Regions from separate parts of the Clostridium sp. FP1 genome, predicted to be linked through region 2. Evidence: riboswitches for the same ligand, from Rfam matches in the RefSeq annotation. Region 2 holds a riboswitch; each other region holds the start of a gene.
What was found. Region 2 has a riboswitch for cobalamin ahead of G9F70_RS11390 (ABC transporter substrate-binding protein). Riboswitches for the same ligand answer to the same signal wherever they lie in the genome.
Positions count from the first base shown of each region.

Region 1 (3,565 bases), 2.0 Mb from region 2:
TATTGGCAATATAGACGTTAAAAGGGTTGTGATTACAGGTATTACAACTATTATACTTGGGACTTTATTAATAGGATTTAATAAAAGTGTTATATTAATAGCTTCAGGGCTCCTTTTAAGTTTACTCTTTAATAAGTTTTGTGAAAGCAAAATTACGGGACTTACAGGAGATAGTTTAGGTGCTAATAATGAATTAGTTGAAATTTTAATTATGATTTTATTTGTAGCTATGAATTAAGCGGGGACGGTTAACAATTAATTAAACTATATTTTGGTACAAGGTTTTTATGAAACTTTGTACTTTTTAATTAATGATGTTTTCAGTACTTATTTTCATGGGATATTTTAATAAGATATGATATTTTTAAAGGCTTGTCCAAATTTATTTAATTAAAAATAGCTTTATATTATCTTGTAATTTTTTATAAATTAAAATATAGAGATACAATAAGGTATTAAGCTTAATATTAATTACTCAGCGTAACATTTAATAAATTCCTCAAGGATATTTTCGTAGTTTTTGTTAGTTCTAATTAATTCTAGACCAATACTGCTTAATTTTGATACTCTAGCTGGTGTAATGTTTCCAAGTATGTTGGATATATCACTGGATTTTAAATTGCAAATACTCCTCATTAAAACAACGGTTAATGCTCTTGCTTCTACAAGTTTTCGACTGTACTTCATATGAAGTTGGAGCTTTGCTATATTCATCTTTACTGCTATAAATTCTATGATATCTTCAGGCTTAAAGTTTCTTACAAGTATTGTCCGGACACTGCAATACTTTGTCTTTTCATCTTTAAATTCAAATTCTTCTTTTAATTTTTCGTCGGTGCATCCAAAAACAAGGCTATAGTAATAATTCCTTGCCAGTTTAAGATTATTACCAAAAAAGCCCATGACAAATCCGTAATCAACTATGTTTAAATGGTCACGTCGTTTTCCAATATATATTCCCAAACTAGAAAAAGCATATTTTTCAGGACAATCTTTAAATTCACTTATATCTGTAGGATTATTATGTATATATAGTGATACAGTCCTTAAGTATCTATCACTATCAACTATTTTGCTTTTGAATCTGTCTTTAAAAAGATGGCCCTCTCTTTTATACTTTTTATTAAAGTACATTGCGTAAGAAAAATTTATTCCATGCATGACTTTTGATATATCTGCACCATTAGCATCAATTAATAGATGTGAATGGTTATCCATAAGACAGTACCCATAAATTTTAACATGATGGAGATCTTTGTATTTTTTTACAAGAGATAAATATTTTTTCTTATCTTCATCATCTCTGAACAAATCTACCTCAGTGATGCTTTTACACATAATATGGTATATAGCATCATTTGTTTTTAATCTTGCTTTTCTTGCCATAAAAAACACCTCTTTATATAATTTTTTATATTATTGCCTTTAACTGGTGAAGATATTCATAGTTCAAAAAGTTGTTAACCGTCCCCAAGCATTTTATTGACATGAGGGCGTAATTATAATAAACTGTAGTTAAAATAGAATAGAATTTTAGGTGCCTTTTAATAGGTGAAAAGGGAATGCGGTTTAAATCCGCAGCAGCCCCCGCTACTGTAATTGAGGATAGCTCTTCAAAAGCCAGGAGACCTGCCTAAATGATGTTAACAAAGATTTCGGAGGGAAATAGCTTTTTAATATAGTTAATTTAATTATAAATTAATTAAAAAGTAGTCGCTATCTTAAGCTTACTACTTTTTTTGCGTTTAAAAAGATAGTATATTGAAGAAGCTGGGTGGCTTCTGAAAAGTTATAAATAGAAAGGAAGGTATTTAATGATACATGGTGGAGACGTTTATACTGATGGATTACTTCAGGGCCGAGAGTTAATTGATTATAGTTCTAATATAAATCCATTAGGGGTTCCTAAAAGCTTCATTGATAACATTAATGAAGCAATAAATGCCTTAACAAGATATCCAGATATTCAATATAGAGATGTGTTAAAAGCTTTAAGAGAATATATTGATTGCCCAGAAGAGTATTTTGTTTTAGGCAACGGAGCTGCAGAAATAATTGACTTGGTTATAGCTTGTCATAAAAGCTTATTAATTGTTGTGCCTTCTTTTGTAGAGTATGAGATTGATGCTAAAAAGTGGGGTTGTAATATAGAGTATTCCTATTTAAAAGAGGATATTAATTATAATGACTTATTAAAGACTGAATATGCTCAGCTTTCCTATGATTATGAAGATATTTTAAATAAATTACAAAAGGTAGAAGCCATGGTTTTAGGTAATCCCAATAATCCTAATGGCAATATCATTGATAGAGGCGAGTTTCAAAAAATTCTTGAATATTGTGAGAGTAATAATAAAGTAATAATAATAGATGAGGCTTTTATTGAATTTACGGGAGATTCCAGGCACAGTTTTGTAGACGAAGTTAAAAAGTACAAGTGTTTATTTATAATAAGAGCTTTAACTAAATTTTTTGCAATGCCTGGTATAAGGTTTGGGTATGGAATAAGTAGTAATGCTGATTTAATAAAAAATATTAAATCAAAACAAAACCCATGGAACATAAATTGCTTTGCAGAAGTTGCAGCACGCCATGTGTTAAAGGATAGTGTATATATTCAAAAAAGCAAAGAGTGGATAAGAGAGGAAAGACCTAGATTTTTAAAATCATTGAAAAATATTTATTTTATAGAAGAAGTATTTTTAACCTATGGAAATTATGTGCTTTGCAAATTAAATGGACTAGCCTTTGAAAAAGGACTTGCCTTTGAAAAAGGACTTGCCTTTGAAAAAGGACTTGCCTTTGAAAAAGGACTTGCCTTTGAAAAAGGACTAAACTCAGAGGAATTTTATAAGAGTTGCCTAGAACAAGGCTTTGTAATAAGAAAAGCAGACAATTTTAGAGGACTTGATAAACAGTATATAAGGCTGGCTATTAAGGATAGGGGTAGCAATGAAAAATTGGTGGCAATGCTAGAGAGTTTGAAATTTAAAGTTTAATCAAGCGGGGACAGGTAAACATTGGATATAAATACGGCAATTAGGCGGGGACAGGTAAACATTGAAGATGGATAACAACTATTTGAATTCTAGCAAAACAAGGATGTGAAGATTAAAAATGAAGAGTATAATTATAGCTTCGAATTGCAGTGGTGGTGGTAAAACCACAGTAACACTGGGAATTATGAAAGCACTAAAAAATAGAGGATTTAAGGTACAAGGGTACAAAGTAGGCCCTGACTATATAGACCCAGCTTTTCATACAAAGATAACCGGTAGTGATTCAAGAAATTTAGATTTATATCTTATGGGAGAGGCGGGAGTTAAAGCTAGCTTTTCTAGAGGCGATGGTGACTTAGGGGTGGTTGAGGGTGTTATGGGTTTATATGATGGGAAAGGTACAGATACATCCTATTCTACTTATCACATATCAAAGGTTTTGGACTTACCTATTATACTTGTATTGTCTCCAAAGGCTCAGGTAGCAACTCTTTGTGCAGAAATAAATGGAATAGCGAATTTCAAAGACGCTAATATAAAGGGCATAATACTAAACAATGTAACAG
Region 1 covers NZ_JAAMNJ020000001.1:4,326,908-4,330,472, reverse strand. Annotated here, with positions in the region: gene cobS (adenosylcobinamide-GDP ribazoletransferase) at 1-238, shown strand, start outside; gene G9F70_RS20640 (transposase) at 472-1,386, opposite strand; cobalamin riboswitch at 1,519-1,652, shown strand; gene G9F70_RS20635 (pyridoxal phosphate-dependent aminotransferase) at 1,815-2,999, shown strand; gene G9F70_RS20630 (cobyrinate a,c-diamide synthase) at 3,118-3,565, shown strand, end outside.
Region 1: another riboswitch for cobalamin. It lies ahead of G9F70_RS20635 (pyridoxal phosphate-dependent aminotransferase); the one in region 2 lies ahead of G9F70_RS11390 (ABC transporter substrate-binding protein).

Region 2 (3,565 bases):
ATTTCTGTACTTATTGGTGTTTTTGTTATATAAGAAATCCCTAAATCTCCACTTAATGCTTTTTTAGTCCACTTCCCATATTGCACAAACATGTTTTCATTTAGACCTAGTTCTTCTCGTACCTCCTCTATTTCCTTTTCAGAAGGAGTAGATATACCATCCATACTTAAATATTCAACTGCCGGATCTCCCGGTGCAATAACACCTAGCATAAAAGCTAAAAATGTTATTCCTATTAAAACTGGTATAATCATTATTAGTCTTTTTATTAAATATTTAAATGAACTTTTCACTAATTACTCCACTTCATATTAGATAATGTAGTTCCATAGATTGTAGCTTTGTAACCAGTTATTTTCTTGTTGTATGCAATTAAGTTAACATCTTCGAATAGAGGTATCATTGAAGGATTCTTCGTTGATATATCTTGAAGTTCATTATATATTTTTCCTCTTTCCTCTAAATCCATAGTTCCTTTTAATTTTTCTATAAGTTCATCCGCTCTTTGATTTTTATACCCTAAAGAGTAGGATTTATTGCTTGAACCTCCACTTCTCATATAATCATCAAATATGGTAAAGGGCTCTGCGCTAGGAAGTCCTTTAGTCTGAAGTGTCATATTATAATTTCCAATCTTTTGAGCTTCTTTGAAAGCGGCTCCATCAAGTATAGTTATATTAGAATTTAATCCCACTTCGCTTAAAACGGATTGAAGGTACTCTGCTACAGCTTTGTATGGGTAACGGTCAACACCATAAGATGGGATTATAAATTCTAATTTCATCTTTTGCCCATTTAGCTCTTTTTTAATAATTTCTTTTGCCTTTTTAGCATCATAAACTGGTTTTATTTCTTTAGCAAATGGTGATGTTTGATTTAGAATGTTTATTGTTGGAGTACCATGTCCACCATAGAACTCCTTAACTATAGTTTGTCTATCGATTAATAAGCTTAAAGCCTCTTTTATTTTGACATTATTAAATGGTGCTTTAAGTCCATTCACAGATATAAATTGAGTGATTGTTGATGGTGATGTAGAATTCTGAAAATTTTTATCCTTTACTAGTTCTGTAGCAAGTTCTGGAGTAATAGCTCCTAAATCCATAACGCCCATGATTTCTTCAGATTTTAATGCACTGTAACGAGTTTGAGCATCTGGTATTACCTTTATTTTAATATTTTTAACCTTGGCCTTTTCTCCATAGTAGTTTTCATTTCTCTCAAGTAAAGTAAATTGATCTTTTTTACGATCAACTATTTTAAATGGTCCTGTACCTTGTGCAAAAGTGGTAAAGTCTCCTGTGGTTACATCAAAACACTTTGGACTATACATTGCACTTCCAAATCTAGCCATGTTATATATTAATGTTGATATAGGCTTGCTAAAAATAAGTTTAACTTCGTAGTCTGATACCTTATGAAAGCTTTCTAAGTTAGGATATGTTTTATTTACATCGAAAGAATAAAATGGAGAACCCTTAGTTTTCATATTTGTGTATCTTTCAAAGTTCTTTATAACTGCATCTGCATTTAAATCTATTCCATCCTGGAATTTCACCCCTTTTTTTATTTTGAAGGTCCATTCTTTATAATCCTTTGAATTTGACCATTCTTCTGCTAGTTGTGGAATTGGAACTCCATTTTCTCCTAATCCTACTAGTGGCTCCCAAACATACAATATAGAGCTTGCATAATAGGCATCAGTTTCTCCTGGTGCTAAATCTCTAGCAGCTCCCAGTACAATTTCTTTCTCCTCATTTAATTTACCTGTAGCTCCATCACCAGCTTTCTTTCCACTAGTGCATGCTGTTAGCAGACTTGCAAATACAATAATAGCCATTGCAATTATCATCAATCTACTTTTCATTAGTTTTTTCATCTTTCTAGTCCCCTTATTTTAGATTTAGAGCAATAAAAAAAAGCTCTAGCAAATTGCTAAAGCTACCCATATTTCGCTTATCGTTTTTAAAAAGCTACAAAATCAGTTGCTCCCCCTGATTTTACAATGCCAATATTTAAGATGGGTATCTGACTTACATTTCTTCCTCATTCTACCCTTCCCTGATAAGATACAGTGGTTATGCAGAACTTGTCCATGATTACAGTGATGGGTTCGTGACGGAATTTAACCGTGCTTCCCTCAATCCTAAATACGTTTATTTATCTTTACCGTATTTATAATATAATGTAAATTAGGATTTGTCAATATTATCAATATATTTTTACAAAACACCTCTAACCCTTTATTAAAGTTTAGAGAATTTTCTTTTAGTTTTCTTTATTGTATTTCTTTCTTTTTCTAACTAATATATAGGGGTTAATCCCTAAAGCTTTTGCTGTCATTCTTATATTTCCATACCTGCTGATACCATAATCATTCCTATTTTTATAAGCACAAATTCCTTTATCTTTGTTTTCATAATATACATCCTTGTAATTATCATTATTTCATCAATTACATTGCCTATCCTATGTAGAATAGTTGTATTCTTCTCCTGCGAAAAAATTAGCCCCTTAGCATTTCTGCTAAAGGGCTTGACAATAATACTAACCATATTTGTATTTTATATCTGTAGTAAAGTTTTTAATACCATCCGCTGTTAAAGTTACATTTACTAGTTCCACCTGTAGCAGCCTTAACTGAAGTGTCAAATACTTTTATACCGTCATCAACATTTACCACTATTGTTTTCCAAGCTTCATATGATCCTTTTTTTATGCCAACTTCATAATTTTTCCAGGTTGTTGAATTAACTGTGTTTACATGTACAATTACCACGTAAGTTCCTGCTTCTTTAAATGTGTATGATGGAGTTTCGGTATACTCTTTAGCTCCACTTGACCATACTCCTGTTGTTGGATTAAATATAAATAATCTATAAAGGTATGGCCCTTTAATCCCACCTATATTTTCTATTCCGTTTAATTTAACTGTTAAACCCTTAGTTTCAACTTTAGCGTCGCCATTTGCATATACTCTGTTAGCATTATCTCTAGTTACACAGTTTAAACTTGCTATATAGAAAGTATCGTAGCCTTTCTCGTTAACACTTGCTACTCCTGCCCTTTTTACCCAAATTGAAAGTTTATATTTTCCTAATTTAAATGCGCTTGTTTCTGGCAAAACATATGGAGTTTTAGCATCTACTGCTTCCCCATATCCACTTGTTAATTCGCTCCATTCTTTACCATCAAAAATGAATGCTTTGTATTGTACTAGCCCATCATACTTTGAAGTTATTGTAAATTTTTCAGTATCTCCTACTACTAGTGGTGAATGGTCTACTCCAAGATAATTTATTTTTGGAATTAAAACTGTAGCTTTTGCTGTACCATTTCCTAAAATTCCAGCCATTACAAATATTGCTACCATAAATATGCTTAGTGTTTTTTTAATTTGTTTCATGTGCTTTGTACTCCTCTCATTTTTTGTTTGATTTTTAATATTTCTTTTAACTATCTCTAATCAAATATTAACCGTGGTTTAAAGTTCTTCATGTTTTATATAACATTTATTTTGATAATATAACGTACCTTATTTAGTTGAATTCATCATAAATTACCT
Region 2 covers NZ_JAAMNJ020000001.1:2,371,860-2,375,424, reverse strand. Annotated here, with positions in the region: gene G9F70_RS27295 (ABC transporter permease) at 1-293, opposite strand, end outside; gene G9F70_RS11390 (ABC transporter substrate-binding protein) at 293-1,879, opposite strand; cobalamin riboswitch at 2,002-2,183, opposite strand; gene G9F70_RS11385 (hypothetical protein) at 2,346-2,555, opposite strand; gene G9F70_RS11380 (hypothetical protein) at 2,585-3,406, opposite strand.

Region 3 (3,565 bases), 2.0 Mb from region 2:
CAATATCATTTTTAGCTAAGGAGTCATATACCTTCTTCCCCTCTTTATGAAGTCCTCTAGTAGCTATTGTTGTCCAAAGCAATATTATATTAAAAATATGGTATAGCCAAAAAACCTCACTAGAAACCTTCAAAATTATAAAGGGTACTAAATAACTTGAAAAAGCTACTACGACTACAATGGCCCCTCCAAAAACTTTAATTTGCTTATTGGTTTTACATAGCTTTCTAGCCAGCTTATCTAATGCAGATATAAGTTTTCCTATATAAATCACCGGATGTGGAAACCAATATGGATCTCCAATTAATAAGTCTAGAACAACCGCTAATATTAAATCTACTACATTCATGGCAAATAGAATTTCCATATTAATTCCTCACTATCTTATAATGTTTTAATTTTTTATAAAGTTGTTAACTGTCTTCAACTTGTTACCTGTCCCCAACTTTTTAGATTAAATTAGTTCAATTAATTGTTAACTGTCCCCCACTTTTTAGTTCAATTAATTGTTAACTGTCCCTCACTTTTTAGTTTAATTAGTTGTTAACCGTCCCCAGCTTTTTTAGTCCCATGATTTTATAGATTGAGTCCATGTCTATACTATCTCTCACTATATCTGCTAGCTTGTCTATTTCTTTTTCTCTTAAACTTTCATATACCTTAGATTTTTTAGTCTCCATAGCTTTTTTTACTCTTAGCGCATTTACTATATATTCTCTAAATTCTACTCCATCGAAAATTCCATGAATATATGTACCCATAATATTTCCACCTTCATTAATTGCTCCGTCAAAGGAAGACGAGTGCTCACCTTCTAATGAAGGGCTCTCACTATTCTTTTCATATATTTCAAAGAGTGGTTTTGCCTTATGCCCATACTTACAAATCCCCATATGTATTTCATAACCATAGACTTGAATATTATCACTATTCACTACGTTAATAGCTCTCATATTAATGCTGCGCGCCTTTACTCTTGTAGTTATTTTTTCTTCCTCGAATACTGTATCTATGTCTAAAAGCTTCATACCCTCTATTTTTTCTAAATTTGTTTCTACGCAATAAGGATCATTTAAGCTATTTCCTAGCATTTGATACCCTCCACAAATACCTAATACCTTACCTTCTACGCTATATTTCACAATAGCCTCTGCAAGTCCTGACTTTCTTAGCGTAATTAAATCCTCAATAGTATTTTTAGTTCCTGGTATTATAAGTAAGTCTGGATTTCCCAATTCTTCTTTAGTTGTAACAAATCTAACTGATACATCCTCTTCAGTCTTTAATGCATCTAAGTCTGTGAAATTTGATATATGTGGCAGCCATATCACGGCAACATCAATAGGTGCAGTGATTTTTTTGTTAAATTCTACTGTACCATCTTCATCTTCTAAATCCAGTCTAAAGTAAGGAACTACTCCGGCGCAAGGGATATGTATAATATCCTCTAGCATTGTCAGACCTGGCTTTAGGATTTCTATATCCCCTCTAAATTTATTTATAATAGTGGCTTTAACTCTTTTTTTCTCTTCCTCATTCAGTAAAAGCATTGTTCCTGCTAGAGAAGCAAATACTCCACCCTTATCTATATCTCCAGCTAGGATTACAGGGGCATCTATAAGCTCTGCCATTCCCATATTTACTATATCTCTATCTCTTAAATTAATTTCTGCTGGGCTTCCTGCGCCTTCCATTACTATAATATCAAATTTCTTTTCTAACTCTTCAAACTGCATCTTTAACATATCTTTAAATTCCACTTTCATATTATGATATTCCATAGCTGTACTATTTCCAAAAACCTTCCCATTAACTATAACTTGGCACTTTTTATCTGAGGAAGGTTTTAATAAAATTGGATTCATAAATACCTCTGGCTCAAGTCCAGCTGCATAGGCTTGAAGTACTTGTGCACGCCCCATTTCTTTTCCATCCAATGTAATATAAGAATTCAATGACATATTCTGTGACTTAAAAGGACACACAGAAAACCCATCTTGTTTAAAAATCCTGCAAAGTGCTGTTACTAATATGCTTTTCCCTACAGATGAAGCCGTTCCTTGAACCATTATTTTAGCCATTACTATCCCTCCTTGTATGTTTTTTTTATGCAAAATAAAAAACAGCAAGCTTTCGCACCTGCTGTTATGTACAAAATTTCATTGCACTAACTTAATTTCTACAAGTTCTTTCCCGCCGAAAGTTTAATATTACTGATTTAGGCAGGTCTCCTGGCTCTTGATTCACTCTCCCCTTTCCCTTGCCCTTTCGGGTGGTTATAAAAGGTTCGTCCTCAATTACAGTAGCGGGGGCTGCTGTGGATTTAAACCACATTCCCTTTTCACCCTATTAAATAATCTACTAACGTAGCTTTGTCTACTAATGTAGCTTAATCTACTAACGTAGCTTAATTAATAAAAGGCACCTAAAAAATATCTATTCACTTTTTTAAAAAAATCCTATAATAAAATTAAATTTATTAAAAATCACAATATTTAATGTATTTCTACATTGTTAAGTTTATAGCATTACATGAGTTATGTCAATAACTAAGAATTCCATATGCCTTTAACATGTTTCTTAAATTTTGGAATTAACTAATTATATATATACTCATTATTGTGCTTATCTATTTTTTCTATTTTATTCACTTTAATTATTGGAATCACAGTAATTTGTCCACTTTTTGAATCCACATATTCTCGCTCCCCAAGTGTTCCCTCTACATTTACCCAAGTGCCTTCTGTGAATGATTTTTCCTCGGAATAACCACACAAAATTCCCAGGAGCTGTGCATCTGCAGCGCAGCAACTTACAATGATTCTAGATAATATAAATTCCCCTTCATTAAGTCCCTTTTGTTTATATATGAATCCTTTGGTATTAATGACTCTACCAACATAATTGTGCGGCTTTCCATATATATCTTCATAAATTTTTATAAAATTTTCTTTAGTAATATCTATAGTTCCACCTTTTACTGCTACCATATTTTCTAAAGACTTATTTGATGAAACGTTAGCGCCGTCAATAGAATTAATGTGTTCTTCATTATGCTCACATACCTCTGTTCCATCCGCTAGAACTTTATGTTTATGCTTTAAGTTACTAATTTTCAACTGTGAGTTTAATGAAAACCCCTTATTCATGGCGCTGTAAGTACTCATACCCACCGGTTTTAATAGAAATCCTAAAGTAAGCGGGATTAAAAACATGATATATCCAATTTTTAACCTTTTATCCTTTTTAAATGCATAAATATTTTTTCCTTGAAAAATAAGTAAAGTAATAAAAAAGTATAATGCAAATTTTACGTATTTAACCATTTTGGGATGTACAAATAAAGTTATTTTATTTGTACTTATTATCATATAAAAATAACAAGTGAAGCCTGTGAGTATAAGAAACCATATCAATTCATTTAAATTTAACTTCTTTTTCAACCCTTTCCTCCTTATATAACCCTGTGATTAGATAATAGTTATTAATTAATATATCCCTTGTAGGTAGATACTTATTATAGTTTTATCCATATAAAGAATTATCTATAAAGTTAAAGCATTGC
Region 3 covers NZ_JAAMNJ020000001.1:4,355,073-4,358,637, forward strand. Annotated here, with positions in the region: gene cbiB (adenosylcobinamide-phosphate synthase CbiB) at 1-367, opposite strand, end outside; gene G9F70_RS20745 (cobyric acid synthase) at 537-2,081, opposite strand; cobalamin riboswitch at 2,204-2,377, opposite strand; gene G9F70_RS20750 (TIGR03943 family putative permease subunit) at 2,598-3,443, opposite strand; gene G9F70_RS20755 (permease) at 3,546-3,565, opposite strand, start outside.
Region 3: another riboswitch for cobalamin. It lies ahead of G9F70_RS20745 (cobyric acid synthase); the one in region 2 lies ahead of G9F70_RS11390 (ABC transporter substrate-binding protein).

Region 4 (3,565 bases), 940 kb from region 2:
CAAATTTTTATAAACAATTTTCAATTCAACTATTATATTTAGGAATATTTTTTACTTTAGCTATGACTTTATATAAGAAGGGGGCAAAGAATTTAAATGTTAATGGAGGCTAAAAAGAGCTTAAAGCTAATGGGTTATTATTTTAAATTTAATATATCTTCAGTTATGGAATACAGGGTTAGCTTTCTTGTACAATGTTTTGGTATGATACTAAATAATTCAGCATTTATATTTTTTTGGTGGATATTATTTGAAAATGTAAACACCATTGGTGGATATGGTTTTAAGGATGAAATGATGCTTTGGGCCTTAATGTCTACTAGTTTTGGTCTTTGTTTTGTGGTCTTTGGTAATGTAAATCAGATTACAAGAATGATAATAAATGGTGAGTTAGATAGCTATCTGCTACAACCTAAAGATCCTCTTATTAATATACTATGTTCTAAGACTATAGTATCCGCATGGGGTGATACCTTATATGGAGTAATTTTATTTTTTATAATCAAAGGTTTTCATGTTAGAAGTTTCTTATTGTTTTTATTATTTTGTATTACAGGTGCTTTAATATTATCTTCAGTACTAGTGACCTTTCATGCCTTAAGTTTTTATTCAGGTAATACAGAGGGGTTAGCACAACTTGCAACAGAATTTTTCATAAGTTTTAGTATTTATCCAGAAGGCATATTTAATAATGCTGTAAAGTATATACTTTATACTGCTATACCAGTAGCCTTTGTGGTTTATATACCTGCAAAGCTGATAAATGAGTTTTCTCTTGTTATGCTTTTAGAGGTTTTAGGAGTAGCATTAATATGGGTAGTAATAGCTTATACTATGTTCTACAAAGGCCTTAAAAAATATGAATCTGGGAATTTAATAACAAATAAATTGTAATGTATAATAAACATATTTAAAATAGATATGACATTTTAAAGTATGTCATTTAATGAGGTGAGAATATGATAAATAAAAAATCAATTGAAAATGATAGTACCTACTCCAGTGTAATGTGTAAAGATGCAACAGTGAAAGGGTATCATGAATATGAGGATTTATTTGAATCGCTATCAAAGGATTTAACAAAAAATAATGACAAAGAGTACTATTACGTTTATTTGCCTGAAATAGATTCTATTGCTCATAAAAAAGGAAATACTTCAAAAGAATTTGTGGAAGCCGTGGAGAAATTATTAAAACAAATGGATAAACTCTATGAAAAGGGCAAGGGGTGCTTTAAAAATACAGCAGTTATGATTTCAGCAGATCATGGGCAAGTAGATACAGATTTAAGTACAAAGTGCTATTTAAATAAAATAATACCTAATATAGATATATATTTAAAGAAGAATAAAAATAATGATTTAATTTCACCAACAGGTTTTCATAGAGATTTATTCCTTCATGTTAAGGAAGAACATTTATTTACAGTGAAGAAACTAATAGAAAAAGAGTTAAAGGGGTTAGTTTACGTATATACTTTTGATGAATTGAAGGAAAAAGGGTTTTTAGGACATCCAAGCCAGCGAATGATAGAAAGATGTGGAAACCTTATTTTATTACCTAAAGATAACAATCATATTTGGTGGTATGAAAAGGATATTTTTGAACTTTCATTTATAGGAGTCCATGGTGGGGCAAGTAAAAATGAGATGGAGATACCACTGTTATTTTATAGATTTTAGCAGTCACAGTTACTGGTCATTTTATGATAGAATGCTAAAAATTACTTGATTAATGTACTTACAGTATGGTAGAATAACTTTGTAAAATTGAATATGTAAAAATAGGTTTAATAGGTATTTAATATCTGTTAATTAAAAGGGAAGTGGGTTTGAGTCCCACGCGGTCCCGCCGCTGTAATAGAGGAGTTCTTGCATTATGCCACTGGGAAACTGGGAAGGCTGCAGGAATGTTGATACTTAAGCCAGAAGACCTGCCTATTCTAATGTACTGAGAACTCTACGAGCGATAGGGGTGGTAAATGTTTGAAAAATACTTTTTTGAATTTACAGCTTTTTAACTATTGTTAAAAGGCTATTTTTTTGCGAAAAATAATTTGCTTTATAGGAGGTAAAAATGAAGATAGCTATTGGAGTATGTGAAAAAATAAATGGAATATGTACAACCATGGGATGTTTTAAAGCTTTAAACAATAAAGAGAAACATTTCAGTATGTATGGAAATGAAAAATTAGAGCTTATGTCCTTTTTCACCTGTGATGCTTGCTCAAATAATTCTGCTGAAAATTTGATGAATATTGCTGGGAAATTAGAGAAGGAAGGGGTTAAAAGACTTCACCTTGGTGTTTGTATTGTTAAATGCGAAACTCAAAGAACTAAGGAAATAAAGGAGATATTTGAGAAATATCATATAGAAGTAGTAGAAGGTACTCATTAAATCATCATCTGCGGTGATGTAATATTAATAAATATATCATAGTATATAAGAGATACACAAAGGAGAGAAAATTCAAATGAAAAAGATAATAAGTATGATTTTAGCAGGGTTTATGGTATTTGGAACAACTGGATGTGGAAATAAACATGCAGCAACTGCAGCAAAAACAGAAACTAAAGTAGAAAATAGTAGCAAACAGTCCTCACATTATCCTGTTACAATTACAACATATAATTATGCTAAAAAGCCTGTTAAAATTACTTTTAAAAAATCACCAGAGAAGGTTGTTGCAGTATATCAGAATTCAATAGAAACATTACTGGCATTAGGATTGCAGGATAAAATAATTGCAGCATCCGGCTTAGATCATGACGTTAAAGATGAATATAAAAGTGCTTTTAGCAAAGTAAAGTATTATGAAAAAAAACTAATAAAAGAAGAGGTTATTGGATTGCAACCTGATTTCATATTGGGCTGGTATTCTCTATTTGGTGAAAAAAATCTTGGGGATGTAGGGTTTTGGCATGAAAGAGGTGTAAATACATATATGGCGCAAAATAGTAGTGTTGTTAAACCAGATAGTTTGCAAAATGAATATGATGATATTTTAAACATGGGTAAAATTTTCAATGTAGAAGATAAAGCAAGTGAGATAGTTAACAATATGAAAAAGGAAATTGAAAAAACAAAGGCTTTGGTTAAAGGAAAACAAGCTGTTAAAGCAGTGATTTTGGAAGTGGAAAAAGACGGCGTATATAGAATTTATGGAGAAGATAGTATTGGTGGCGATATTGCAAAAGGTGTTGGAGCAAATTTAGTAGCAAATAAAGATGGTAAGATAGGAAATGAAGATTTGATAAAGCTTAATCCTGAGGTAATTTTCACTGTTTATTACGGCAAAGAAATTGATAAAGAAGCTGCATTAAAAAGCATTATGAATAATGCTGGACTTTCAAGCATTTCAGCAATAAAGTCAAAACGGGTTCATCCTATAATGCTAGGTGAAGTTTATGCTAGTGGTATTAGAACCTTAGATGGTATAAAAACAATTTCTAAAGGATTATATCCTGAATTATATGGAAACAAGTAAAAATGAAAAGAATTTATAAAAGTAATACACAAAGTGCTTTACTCAATGGAACACCTATTTATATAGGTGTTTCCATTG
Region 4 covers NZ_JAAMNJ020000001.1:1,426,934-1,430,498, forward strand. Annotated here, with positions in the region: gene G9F70_RS06915 (ABC transporter permease) at 1-113, shown strand, start outside; gene G9F70_RS06920 (ABC transporter permease) at 97-894, shown strand; gene G9F70_RS06925 (alkaline phosphatase family protein) at 960-1,682, shown strand; cobalamin riboswitch at 1,778-1,956, shown strand; gene G9F70_RS06930 (CGGC domain-containing protein) at 2,077-2,397, shown strand; gene G9F70_RS06935 (ABC transporter substrate-binding protein) at 2,474-3,487, shown strand; gene G9F70_RS06940 (FecCD family ABC transporter permease) at 3,490-3,565, shown strand, end outside.
Region 4: another riboswitch for cobalamin. It lies ahead of G9F70_RS06930 (CGGC domain-containing protein); the one in region 2 lies ahead of G9F70_RS11390 (ABC transporter substrate-binding protein).